DNA from 2 places in the Micromonospora sp. LOL_025 genome. Region 2 is predicted to be linked to the other one. Evidence: riboswitches for the same ligand, from Rfam matches in the RefSeq annotation. Region 2 holds a riboswitch; the other holds the start of a gene.
What was found. Region 2 has a riboswitch for cobalamin ahead of ACFHW0_RS26765 (ABC transporter substrate-binding protein). Riboswitches for the same ligand answer to the same signal wherever they lie in the genome.
Positions count from the first base shown of each region.

Region 1: it holds a riboswitch for cobalamin, as region 2 does, so the genes downstream of both, ACFHW0_RS09115 (hypothetical protein) here and ACFHW0_RS26765 (ABC transporter substrate-binding protein) in region 2, are expected to answer to the same signal.

Region 1 covers NZ_JBHMIR010000005.1:90,974-96,876, forward strand. Annotated here, with positions in the region: gene ACFHW0_RS09100 (serine hydrolase domain-containing protein) at 1-155, opposite strand, end outside; gene ACFHW0_RS09105 (sensor histidine kinase) at 264-1,415, shown strand; gene ACFHW0_RS09110 (response regulator) at 1,408-2,064, shown strand; cobalamin riboswitch at 2,399-2,528, shown strand; gene ACFHW0_RS09115 (hypothetical protein) at 2,575-2,805, shown strand; gene cobN (cobaltochelatase subunit CobN) at 2,943-5,903, shown strand, end outside.
Region 2 covers NZ_JBHMIR010000031.1:25,366-31,268, forward strand. Annotated here, with positions in the region: gene ACFHW0_RS26745 (ABC transporter permease) at 1-48, shown strand, start outside; gene ACFHW0_RS26750 (ABC transporter permease) at 41-910, shown strand; gene ACFHW0_RS26755 (ABC transporter ATP-binding protein) at 907-1,968, shown strand; gene ACFHW0_RS26760 (ABC transporter ATP-binding protein) at 1,965-2,699, shown strand; cobalamin riboswitch at 2,778-2,959, shown strand; gene ACFHW0_RS26765 (ABC transporter substrate-binding protein) at 2,988-4,001, shown strand; gene ACFHW0_RS26770 (FecCD family ABC transporter permease) at 4,133-5,134, shown strand; gene ACFHW0_RS26775 (ABC transporter ATP-binding protein) at 5,134-5,901, shown strand.

The DNA of each region.
Region 1 (5,903 bases), on a different contig from region 2:
GCGACGCCGGGCAGCCCGGTGGCGTCGCGGTACTCCCGGACGAGGGCGTCGACGGCAGGGGCGTCGACAGGGGCCGGAGATCCGGCGGTGGACGCCGCAGCCGGCGACGCGGCGAGCGCCACGGCGGCGACCGCGGCGAGGAGTCGGACGGTCATGCGGGCAGTCTGGGCCGGCCGACCGGCCGCGCACGTCGGAGCGCGGTCCGGACCGGGATCGGACCCTGGTCCGACGCCCGGCGCTCGTCCGGCGGATACGGTGGCCCGGTGGTCACCACGGGGCGGCTCGGGCCGCGGCGGCTGATGGCGTCCGACGCGCTGGTGGCGGTGGCCCTCGTAGCCCTCGCGGTGTTCCGGACGCCCGCCGCCCCGGTGCTCGCCGGAGGGCTGGCCGTGCTGTTCGGGCTTCCCCTCGCCCTCCGCCGGCGCTGGCCGCTGCCGGTGCTCGCCGTCGTGGTGCTGGCCGGGGCCGTGGCGGTCGCGGTCGGGGTCGCCGGCGACGCCGTGGTGTTCGCGGTGGCGCTCGCGCTCTACCCGCCCGCCCTGTGCGCTCCCACCCGGCGGGCCGGCGCGGCGCTCGTCGGGGCGCTCGCGGGCGTCACGGCAGGGGGCGTGGCGGCCACGGCGGTCCCCGGGCTGCCGGTGGTCCCGATCCGGCCGGGGGAGGAGTCGTTCGCGGCCACGCCGGTGCCGGTCCTGCTCTACGCCGCGACCGTGCTCGCCGGCGCGTGGGCGCTCGGCCGGGCGGTACGCGCCCGCCGGCAGCACGCCGCCCAGCTCGCCGAGCTGCGTGCCGACCGGGCGGTGGCCGAGGAACGGCTGCGCATCGCCCGGGACATCCACGACGTGGTCGGGCACAACCTGAGTGTGATCGCGATGCGGGCGGCGGTCGCCAACCACCTCGCCGACAGCCATCCCGGCCAGGGCCGGGCCGCCCTGGCCGCGATCGAGCGGGTCAGCCGGGCGGCCCTCGACGACGTCCGGGGCGTGCTCGGCGCGCTGCGCGATCCGGTCGACACCGCGCCGAGCTTCGCCGAACTCGACCGGCTGGTGGCGGACGTCCGCGTCGCCGGCGTCGCCGTCGACCTGGAGGTGGCGCCCGACCTGCCACGGGTGCCGGCGGCCGTGCAGGCCTCGGCGTACCGGATCGTGCAGGAGGCGCTCACCAACGTGCTGCGCCACGCCCGCCCGACCCGCTGCCGGATCACCGTCGCGATCGGGCCCGGGGCGCTGACCGTCGCCGTCGTCGACGACCGGACGGCGGGGCGTGCCGTGGGGCCGCCCGGCCACGGACTGCGGGGGATGCGCGAACGGGCGGCGATGCACGGCGGCAGCCTGGAGGCCGGCCCCGCGCCCGGCGGCGGGTTCGCCGTCCGTGCCCGGCTGCCGTTCACCGTGGAGGTGTCCGACGATGGGTGAGCCGGTACGCGTGCTCCTGGCCGACGACGAGGCGCTGCTGCGCGGGGCCCTCCGCCTGCTGCTCGACGCCACCCCCGGGATGACCGTGGTGGCGGAGGCCGGCACCGGGCGCGCCGCCGTGGAACTCGCCCGGGCGCACGCGCCCGACGTGGTCCTGATGGACATCCGGATGCCCGAACTGGACGGCATCGCCGCCACCGGGCAGGTCACCGCGCTCCGGGACGCGCCGCGGGTGCTCATCCTCACCACGTTCGACCTCGACGAGTACGTGTACCGGGCGTTGCGCGCCGGGGCGAGCGGCTTCCTGCTCAAGGACACGCCACCCGTACGGCTGCTCGACGCGATCCGGGTGGTCGCCGCCGGCGAGGCGCTGTTGGCCCCGAGCGTCACCCGGCGGCTCATCGCCGAGTTCACCCGCCTGCCGGCCGCCCGGCGGGTGTCCGGACGGCTCGACGGGGTGACCCGGCGGGAACGGGAGGTGTTGACGTTGATCACCCGTGGGATGTCCAACGCCGAGATCGAGCGGCACCTGCACCTCAGCCGGGGCACCGTGAAGACGCACATCGGCCGGTTGCTGACGAAGCTGGCCGCCCGCGACCGGGCGCAACTGGTGATCGCGGGCTACGAATCGGGGCTCGCCGACCGGTGAGCCGACGTCGACCGTGGTCGAGGTCCCCGTCACCACGCCGGGCGGGCGAGGACGGCTCCCGCCCGCCGCAGCCTGCCTGCTGGGCAAGCGGAACCGCACCCGGGCGCCGGGATGCGCGCGGGTCCCGGGACGTTCGGCCCGAACGCGTTCCGGGGCCATCGTTCCCGCATCCGTCGGCCCGGACGTCACATCGGCAGACGACAATGCGAAAGGCGCTCCCGAATGAGCAGACCGATCGCTGATTGTCGATCAATTCGAGGTGCCGTGGGCCGGGATGGGGTGGCGTTGACCGGCGGCCCCGGGGTGTGGCAGCATTCGCGGCCTGACGGCAGTGAAGGAAGCCGGTGCGATTCCGGCGCGGTCCCGCCACTGTCACCGGGGAGTGATCCCCCCTCGTGAGTCACGGCCGTGCGTGCGCGGTTGGAAGGCCGGGGGAGAGCGTCGATCCGGGAGCCAGGATACTTCGGCCGTCGGAGTGACCCCAGGGCGTGGACACCCGAGGAGGACCCGATGACGCACCGCGTCTCCCCCATCGACGATCATCGTCGCATCGTGCCCGGCCGTGCCGGCGGCAGTTCTCCCGCGGGCGACTGCGCTTCCGTGCCGCTGCCCAGCCGCCGGGCCGCCGCGCACCCGCCGGCCCGCACCGCGCCCGCCACCGGTCGCCCGGCGCCCGGTGGCGCCCGCGCCGTGACCGGCCGGGTCGCCGCGCCCGGGCGTGCCCTCGCCGCGTACCGCTGACGTCCGCACCGCGCCGCCCGACCCCGCCGGCCCGCCGGTGAGCCGGCCGCCGGCTCGTCGTACCCGCTGAACCGCGCCCATCCCCGCATCGCCCGGTCGTCCCGCGTCGACCCGGGTGTCACTCTCCGGAGCTGTCCGTGCGCATCCTGCTGCTCTCCACCGCCGACACCGACCTGCTCGCCGCCCGCGCCAGCGACGCCGACTACCGGCTCGCCAACCCCGCCCGGGTCGCCGCCGACGCCGTGCCCGCGCTGCTCGACGGCGTCGACCTCGCCGTCGTACGCCTGCTCGGCGGCCGGCAGGCGTGGCCGGACGGGCTGGCCGCGGTGCTGGCCTCCGGCGTGCCGACGGTCGTGCTCGGCGGCGAGAACGTGCCGGACGCGGAGCTGATGGCGGCCTCCACCGTGGCCTCCGGGGTGGCCACCCAGGCGCTGGCCTACCTGGTCGAGGGCGGGCCGGAGAACCTCGCCCAGCTCGCCCGGTTCCTCTCCGACACGGTGCTGCTCACCGGCGAGGGCTTCGCCCCGCCCGCGCCCACCCCGACGTACGGCATCCACGGCGAGCGGCCCGCGCGGCCGGACCGGCCGACGGTCGGGATCGTCTTCTACCGGGCGCACGCCCTCGCCGGGAACACCGGGTTCGTCGACGTCCTCGCCGACGCGGTCGACGCGGCCGGCGGCGACCCGCTGCCCATCTACTGCGGCTCGCTGCGCGGACTCACCGCCGGCGCGGGGCCGCTCGGGCTCTTCGCCCGCTGCGACGCCCTGCTGGTCACCGTGCTCGCCGCCGGCGGCACGGTCGCCGCCGACGCCTCCGGCGGAGGCAACGAGGACGCCTGGGACGTGGGCGCGCTCGCCGCCCTGGACGTGCCGGTGATCCAGGCGCTCTGCCTGACCAGCACGCGCGAGCAGTGGGCCGCCAGCGACGCCGGGCTGTCCCCGCTGGACGCCGCGATGCAGGTGGCGATCCCCGAGTTCGACGGCCGGATCGTCACCGTGCCGTTCTCGTTCAAGAAGATCGACGCCGACGGGCTCTCCACCTACGCCGCCGACCCGGAGCGGGCCGCCCGGGTGGCCGGCATCGCCGTGCGGCACGCCCGCCTGCGGCACGTACTCCAGGCCGACAAGCGGCTCGCGGTCGTGCTCAGCTCGTACCCGACGAAGCACTCCCGGGTCGGCAACGCCGTCGGCCTGGACACCCCCGCCTCGGCGGTGCGGCTGCTCGCCGCCCTGGCCGACGCCGGCTACCACCTCGGCGACGCCCCGGTGCCCGACGACGGCGACGCGCTCATCCACGCCCTCATCGCCGCCGGCGGTCACGACGTCGAGTGGCTCACCCCGGAACAGCTCGGCGCCGCCGAGGCGCGGGTGCCGGGGGAGACGTACCGGCGGTGGTTCGCGCAGGTGCCGGCGGAGCTGCGGGAACGGATGCTCGCCCACTGGGGCGAGCCGCCCGGCGGGCTCTACACCGACGGCGGCGACATCGTGCTCGCCGGGCTGCGCTTCGGCAACGTGGTGCTGCTGATCCAGCCGCCGCGCGGCTTCGGGGAGAACCCGATCGCCATCTACCACGACCCGGACCTGCCGCCCAGCCACCACTACCTGGCCGCGTACCGCTGGCTGGCCGCGCCCGTCGCCGACGGCGGGTTCGGCGCCGACGCCGTGGTGCACCTGGGCAAGCACGGCACCCTGGAGTGGCTGCCCGGCAAGGGCCTCGGGCTGGCCGCCGACTGTGCCCCGGACGCCGTCCTCGGCGACCTGCCGCTGGTCTACCCGTTCATCGTCAACGACCCCGGCGAGGGCACGCAGGCCAAGCGGCGCGCGCACGCCGTCGTCGTGGACCACCTCGTGCCGCCCATGGCCCGCGCCGAGACGTACGGGGACCTGGCGAAGCTGGAGCAGCTGCTCGACGAGTACGCCACCGTGCAGGCCCTCGATCCGGCCAAGGTGCCGACCCTGCGGGCCCAGATCTGGGAGCTGGTACGCGCCGCCGAGCTGCACCACGACCTGCACGCCGAGCGGATGCCCGACGCCGACGACTTCGACGACTTCGTGCTGCACCTCGACGGCTACCTGTGCGAGGTCAAGGACGTGCAGATCCGCGACGGCCTGCACATCCTCGCCGCCGCGCCCACCGGCGAGGCCCGGGTCAACCTCGTGCTCGCCGTGCTGCGCGCCCCGCAGGTCTGGGGCGGCGCCCGCGCGCTGCCCGGCCTGCGGCAGGCGCTGGCCGGCGCGTACGGGCTGGACGAACAGGCGCTGCTCGCCGCCCCCGGGGAGCGGCTCACCGTGCCCGAGGCGCTGACCGAGACCGTGGAGGGGCCGGGCGTGACCGCCGCCGACGCGGTCGACCTGATCGAGGCCCTGGCCCGCCGGCTGGTCGTCGGCATGGAGACCCTCGGCTGGGACGCCGACACCGTCGACGCGGTGGTCGGGGAGGTGGCCGGGCGGGCCGTACCGGACGCCGCCGCGGTGCTCCGCTTCGCCGCCACCGAGCTGGTGCCGCGCCTGGACCGTACGACCGACGAGATCGACCGGGTGGTGGGCGCGCTCGACGGGCGGTTCGTGCCGCCCGGCCCGTCCGGCTCGCCCACCCGGGGCCTGGTCAACGTGCTCCCCACCGGCCGGAACTTCTACTCCGTCGACCCGAAGGCCATCCCGAGCCGCAACGCCTGGGACGTCGGCGTGGCCCTGGCCGACTCGCTGCTCGCCCGGCACCTCGCCGACACCGGGGAGTACCCCCGCTCGGTCGGGCTCACGGTCTGGGGCACCAGCGCCATGCGTACCCAGGGCGACGACATCGCCGAGATCCTCGCCCTGCTCGGCTGCCGCCCGACGTGGGACGACCGGTCCCGCCGGGTCACCGGCGTCGAGGTGCTGCCGACGGCGGAGCTGGGCCGCCCCCGGGTCGACGTCACCGTGCGCATCTCCGGCTTCTTCCGCGACGCCTTCCCGCACGTGGTCGCGCTCATCGACGACGCGGTGCGCCTGGTGGCCGCCCTCGACGAGCCCGCCGAGCAGAACTTCCTGCGCGCGCACGTCACCGCCGACCTCGCCGAACACGGCGACGAGCGGCGGGCGACCGCCCGCGTATTCGGC
Region 2 (5,903 bases):
GACCTCGCCTACGCCGCCGCCGATCCCCGGGTACGCCTCGATGACTGACCTCGCCCTGCCCCTGCGGGTCCGGCGGCCGAAGCCGCGTACGGGCCGGGTCGGCGCCACCCTCGCCTGGGCCGTGCTCGTCGGCGCGGGCCTGGCCTGCCTCCTCGCCCCCGTCCTCTGGCCGCTCGACGAGAGCGCGGTGGACCTGGCCCGGACCCGGCTCGCGCCCTCCTGGGCGCACCCGGCCGGCACCGACGACCTCGGCCGCGACGTGGCCCACCGCAGCCTCTACGGTCTGCGGGTCTCGCTGCTCGTCGGCGCGGTCGCCGCGCTCGTCGCCACCGTGATCGGGGGCCTCGTCGGCGCGGTGGCCGGCACCCTCGGCGGCTGGGTCGACCGCGTGCTGATGCGGGTGGTCGACACCATCGCGGCGCTGCCGCACCTGCTGCTGGGCATCTTCATCGTGGCGATGCTGCGGCCCAGCCTGGGCGCGGTGATCCTGTCGATCGGGCTGACGCACTGGCTCTCCACCGCCCGCATCGTCCGGTCCGAGCTGCTCAGCCTGCGCACCCGGCCGTTCATCGACGCCGCGATCTCCGGCGGCGCCAGCCGGGTCCGGGTGATCACCCGGCACCTGCTCCCGCACGTGCTGCCCCGGTTGGCGCTGGCCACCACGCTGATGGTGCCGCACGCCGTCTGGCACGAGACCGCGCTGTCCTTCCTCGGCCTCGGCCTGCCCCCGCACCTGGCCTCGATCGGCAACATGATCAACGACGGGCAGCGGTCCCTGTTGACCGGCGCCTGGTGGGCCAGCATCGTGCCCGGCCTGCTCCTCGTCGTCGTCACGCTGGCCCTGGCGGCCCTCACCGGCCGGTGGCGCGACCGCCTCGACCCGCGCGTACGAGCGGAGCTGAACCTGTGACCACCACCCGCGAGCCCGCCCCCGCCCCGGCCGGCACCGCCGACACCATCGCCCCGGCCGACAGCGCCGGCGTGGGTGGCGCCGCCGCCGACGGTCGGCCCGGCCTGCTGGAGGTCGACGGGCTGACCGTCCGCTTCCAGCTCCGCGACGCCGTCGTGCAGGCCGTCACCGACCTGCACCTGACCGTCCACCCGGGCGAGCTCCTGGCGGTGGTCGGGGAGTCCGGCTGCGGCAAGTCGGTGCTCGCGCACGCCCTGCTCGGCCTGCTCCCCGGCAACGCCACCGTCACGGGGCACGCCCGCCTGCGCCCGCCCACCGGGGCGCAGGTCGACCTGGTCGGCTGCTCCGAGCGCCACCTCGCCCGCGCCGTACGCGGTCGCGCGGTCGGGCTGGTGCCGCAGAGCCCCGCCACCGCCCTGACCCCCGTACGGACGGGCCGGCGGCTGCTGGAGGAGACCCTGCGCGCCCACGGGCACACCCGGCGCGAGGCGCCCGCGGCGGCCGAGCGGGTCGCCGCGGACGTCGGTCTCGACCCGGCCGACCTCGACCGCTACCCGCACGAGCTCTCCGGCGGCATGGCCCAGCGCCTGGCCACCGCCCTCGCCCTCGCTCCCGACCCGCCGCTGCTGCTCGCCGACGAGCCCACCACGGGCCTCGACCGGCCCCTGGTCGACCACACCCTCGACCTGCTGCGCCGCCGCTGCGACGCCGGCGGCGCCGTCCTGCTCATCACCCACGACCTGGCCGCCGCCCGCCGGGTCGCGGACACGGTCGCCGTCATGTACGCCAGCCGCATCGTGGAACGGCGGCCGACGGCCGAGTTGTTCGCGGCGCCCGCCCACCCGTACACCGCGGGTCTGCTCGACGCCCTGCCCGAGCGGGCCTTCCGGCCGGTCCCCGGCCATCCGCCGATGCTCACCGACCTGCCTCCCGGCTGCGCCTTCGCCCCGCGCTGCGACCGCGCCACCGACGTCTGCCGCACCCCGCCCGCGCCCTGCGCGGGCGCGCCGGGCCGGGTCGCCTGTCACCACCCGCTGACCCTCGGAGCGCCGGCATGACCAGCACCGCCGGCATGACCAGCACCGCCGGCATGACCAGCACCGCCGGGAGCGCCGGCATGACCAGCACCGCCCTCGCGGCCCACGAGGTCGCGGTCTCCTACGGCGGCCGGCGCGTCCTCGACGGCGTCGACCTGCGCGTCGCGCCCGGCGAGACGGTCGGCCTGCGCGGGCCCTCGGGCAGCGGCAAGTCCACCCTCGCCCGGGTGCTGGCCCTGCTGCACGCCCCCGAGGCCGGCCACGTCACCCTCGACGGCCACCGGGTGGCGGGCGCCCGGCACCGGGTGCCCGCCGCCGTCCGTACCCGCGTCGCGATCCTGTTCCAGAGCCCCCGCGCCGCCACCGACCCCCGGCTGGGCCTCGCCGACATCATCGCCGAACCGCTGCGCGCCACCGGCACGCCCGAGGAGCAGGCGCGGGCCCGGGCGGCGGAGCTGGCCGACCTCGTCGGCCTCACGCCCGACCTGCTCGCCCGCCGCCCGCACGCGGTCAGCGACGGGCAGTTGCAACGCGCCTGCCTCGCCCGCGCGCTCGTGCACCGGCCGGACTACCTGCTCTGCGACGAGGCCACCGCCATGCTCGACGCCTCCACCCAGGCGCACCTCGCGGCCGTCATCACCGACTACCAGCGGCAGCACGCCGCCGGGGTCCTGCTCATCACCCACGACCCGGCGCTGATGGCCCGCTGGGCCACCCGGGTGGTCGACCTGCCGACCGCCGCGCAGCCCTGACCGGCCGGCCCTCCCGCCTGCCCCCGGCGGACCGTCCCTGATGGTGTTCGTCACCGTGACTTCCGGGCCGGCCGGCGGCTAGGGTGACGCTGCCGTGGTGCTCGGGAAGCCGGTGCAAGACCGGTGCGGCCCTCGCCACTGTGATCGGGAAGTTCGCGGCCCTCGTCGTACGAGGTCACTGGGCGTAACCCGCCTGGGAAGGCCGGCCACGGACGCACCTCCCGTCAGCCAGGAGACCGGCCACGGCACTGCGATGACCCGTCCACGAGGTGTTGGAAGGCGGTCCCGATGCGCGTGCGCGCAGTGCGGTCCACCCTGTCCCGGCGCGTTGCCGCGCCCCTGTCCGTCCTCATCGTCCTGTTGGCCGGCTGTGCCACGGACGACCCGGCCACGACGCCCCCGCCGGCCGCCGCCCCGGTCGCGCTGACCAACTGCGGTACGCCGGTCACCGTCGCCGCCCCGCCCGAGCGCGCGGTGACCCTGAACCAGCCCGCCACGGAGATCATGCTGGCGCTCGGCCTCGCCGACCGCATGGCCGGCACGGCGTACCTGGACGACGCGATCCTGCCGGAGCACGCCGCCGCGTACGCCGCCGTGCCGGTGCTGTCGGACAAGTATCCGGCGAAGGAGAAGCTGCTGGAGGCCGCGCCGGACTTCGTCTACGCCTCGTTCCACAGCGCCTTCGGCGACGAGGGCGTCGGCGACCGCGCCGCGCTCGCGGGGCTCGGCATCGGCACGTACCTCTCGCCGGCCGGGTGCCCGAAGCAGCACCGGCCGGCGAAGCTGACCGTCGAGGACGTGTTCGCCGAGATCCGGGACGTGGCGGCCGTCTTCGGCGTGCCGGACCGGGCCGAGAAGCTCATCGCCGACCAGCGGGCACGGATCGCTACGGCCGCCGCCCGGATCGGCGGCGCGCGGGACGTGTCCGTGCTCTGGTGGGACGCCGGCACCGACGCCCCGAGCGTGGGCGCCTGCTGCGGCAGCCCCAACACGATCATGTCGGCGGTCGGGGTGGGCAACGTGTTCGGCGACCTCACCGGCGGCTGGGCCGACACCAGCTGGGAGGCGGTCGTGGACCGCGACCCCGACGTGATCGTGCTGATCGACGCGGGCTGGGACGCGGCCGCCGCGAAGCGGGCCTTCCTGACCCGCCACCCCGGCCTGAAGGAGCTGCCGGCGGTGGCCCGGCAACGGTTCGTCGTCATCCCGTTCTCCTCGACCTCCGCCGGGGTGCGCGTCGTGCTCGGCGTCGAGGCGCTCGCCGCGGGTGTGGCGCAGCTCCCCGCCGGGGCGGACCGCTGACCGCCGTGGCCCGCCGCGCCGGCCCCGGACCAGCTCGCCGCACCGCCCCCGACCGGACCCGCCGCACCGGCCCCGGGTCCGCCGACCGCGCCGCCCCCGCCGGAGTCCGTGCGCCCAGCCCGGTCGGCCTGGTGGTGCTGCTGGTCGCCCTGCTGGCCGGGCTGGTCGTGTCGATCGGGGTGGCCGTCACCGTCGGGCCGGCCGACATTCCCGTGTCGACGGTCTGGTCGGTCGTGGCCGACCGGCTGGGACTCCCGCACGCCGAGGTGCCGCTGCTGCGCGAGCACATCGTCTGGCGGCTGCGCCTGCCCCGGGTGCTCGGGGCCGCCGCCGTGGGAGGCGGGCTGGCGGCCGTCGGCGCGGTGATGCAGACCGTCACGCGCAACCCGCTGGCCGACCCGTACCTGCTCGGGGTCTCCTCGGGGGCGTCGCTCGGCGCGGTCGCGGTCCTCGTCCTGGGCTTCGGTGGCGGGGTCGCCGCGCTCACCGGGGGTGCCTTCGCCGGGGCGCTGGCCGCGTTCGCGGTCGTGGCCGCGGTGGCCGGCCGGCGGGCCGCGCTGGCCCCCACCAGGGTGGTGCTGGCCGGGGTGGCCGTCGCGCAGCTCTGCGGGGCGGCGACCTCGTTCGTCATCATCTGGGTCGCCGACCCGCACGCCACCCAGAGCATCACGTTCTGGCTCTCGGGCTCGCTGGCCCGCGTCGACTGGGCCGCCCTGGCCTGGGCCGCGCCGGTCCTGGCGGTCGTGCTCGCCCTGGTGGCGGCGTACGCCCGCACGCTCAACGCGTTCGCCTTCGGCGAGGACGCCGCGGCGACCCTCGGCATCCCCGTCACCCGGGTCCGGTGGCTGCTGCTGGTCGCCACCGCGCTGCTCACCGCGGCGCTGGTCGCCGTCAGCGGCGCGGTGGGCTTCGTCGGGCTGATCCTGCCGCACGCCGCCCGGTTCCTCACCGGGGCGGACCACCGGCGTCTGCTGCCCGTCGTCGTGCTCGCCGGGGCGATCTTCCTGGTCTGGGTGGACACCGCCGCGCGGACCCTCTTCGCGCCCCGGGAGCTGCCGGTCGGCGTGCTGACGGCCCTGCTCGGGGTGCCCGCCTTCGTGGTGCTGCTGCACCGCCGGAAGGTGCGTGGCTGATGCTCACCGTCACCGGCGTGTCCTGGTCCGTCGCGGCCCGGCGGATCCTCGACGACGTCACCTGCGCGGTGCCGGCGGGCAGCCTCGTCGGGCTGCTCGGCCCCAACGGCTGCGGCAAGACCACCCTGCTGCGGATCGTCGCCCGGCTCGCCGCGCCGGACGCCGGGCTGGTCACGGTCGGCGGCGACGACGTCGCCGCCCTGCCCCGGGTCACCCTGGCCCGCCGGACGGCGCTGCTCGCCCAGCACGCCGACACGGACCTGGACCTCACCGTCGGCGAGGTGGTGCTGCTCGGCCGTACGCCCCACCGCGGCTCCCGCTGGTCCGACAGCGGCGCCGACCGCGCCGCGGCGGCCGACGCGCTGGCCCGGGTGGACCTGGACGGGTACGCCGGGCGCCGCTGGCACACCCTCTCCGGCGGCGAGCGGCAGCGGGTGCAGCTGGCCCGGGCGCTGGCCCAGCAACCGCTGCTGCTGTTGCTCGACGAGCCCACCAACCACCTCGACATCGGCCACCAGCTGCACCTGCTGCACCTGGTCCGCCGCTCGGGGATCACCACCCTGGCCGCGCTGCACGACCTCAACCTGGCCGCCATGTTCTGCGACGCGGTGGTCGTCCTGGCCGCCGGGCGGGTCGTCGCCGCCGGTACGCCCGCCGAGGTCCTCACCCCCGGGCTGCTCGCCGACGTCTACGGGGTGCGGGCCGACGTGGTGACGCACCCGGGCACCGGACGGCCCGCCATCACCTACCACCCGCCCGCGCCATGACC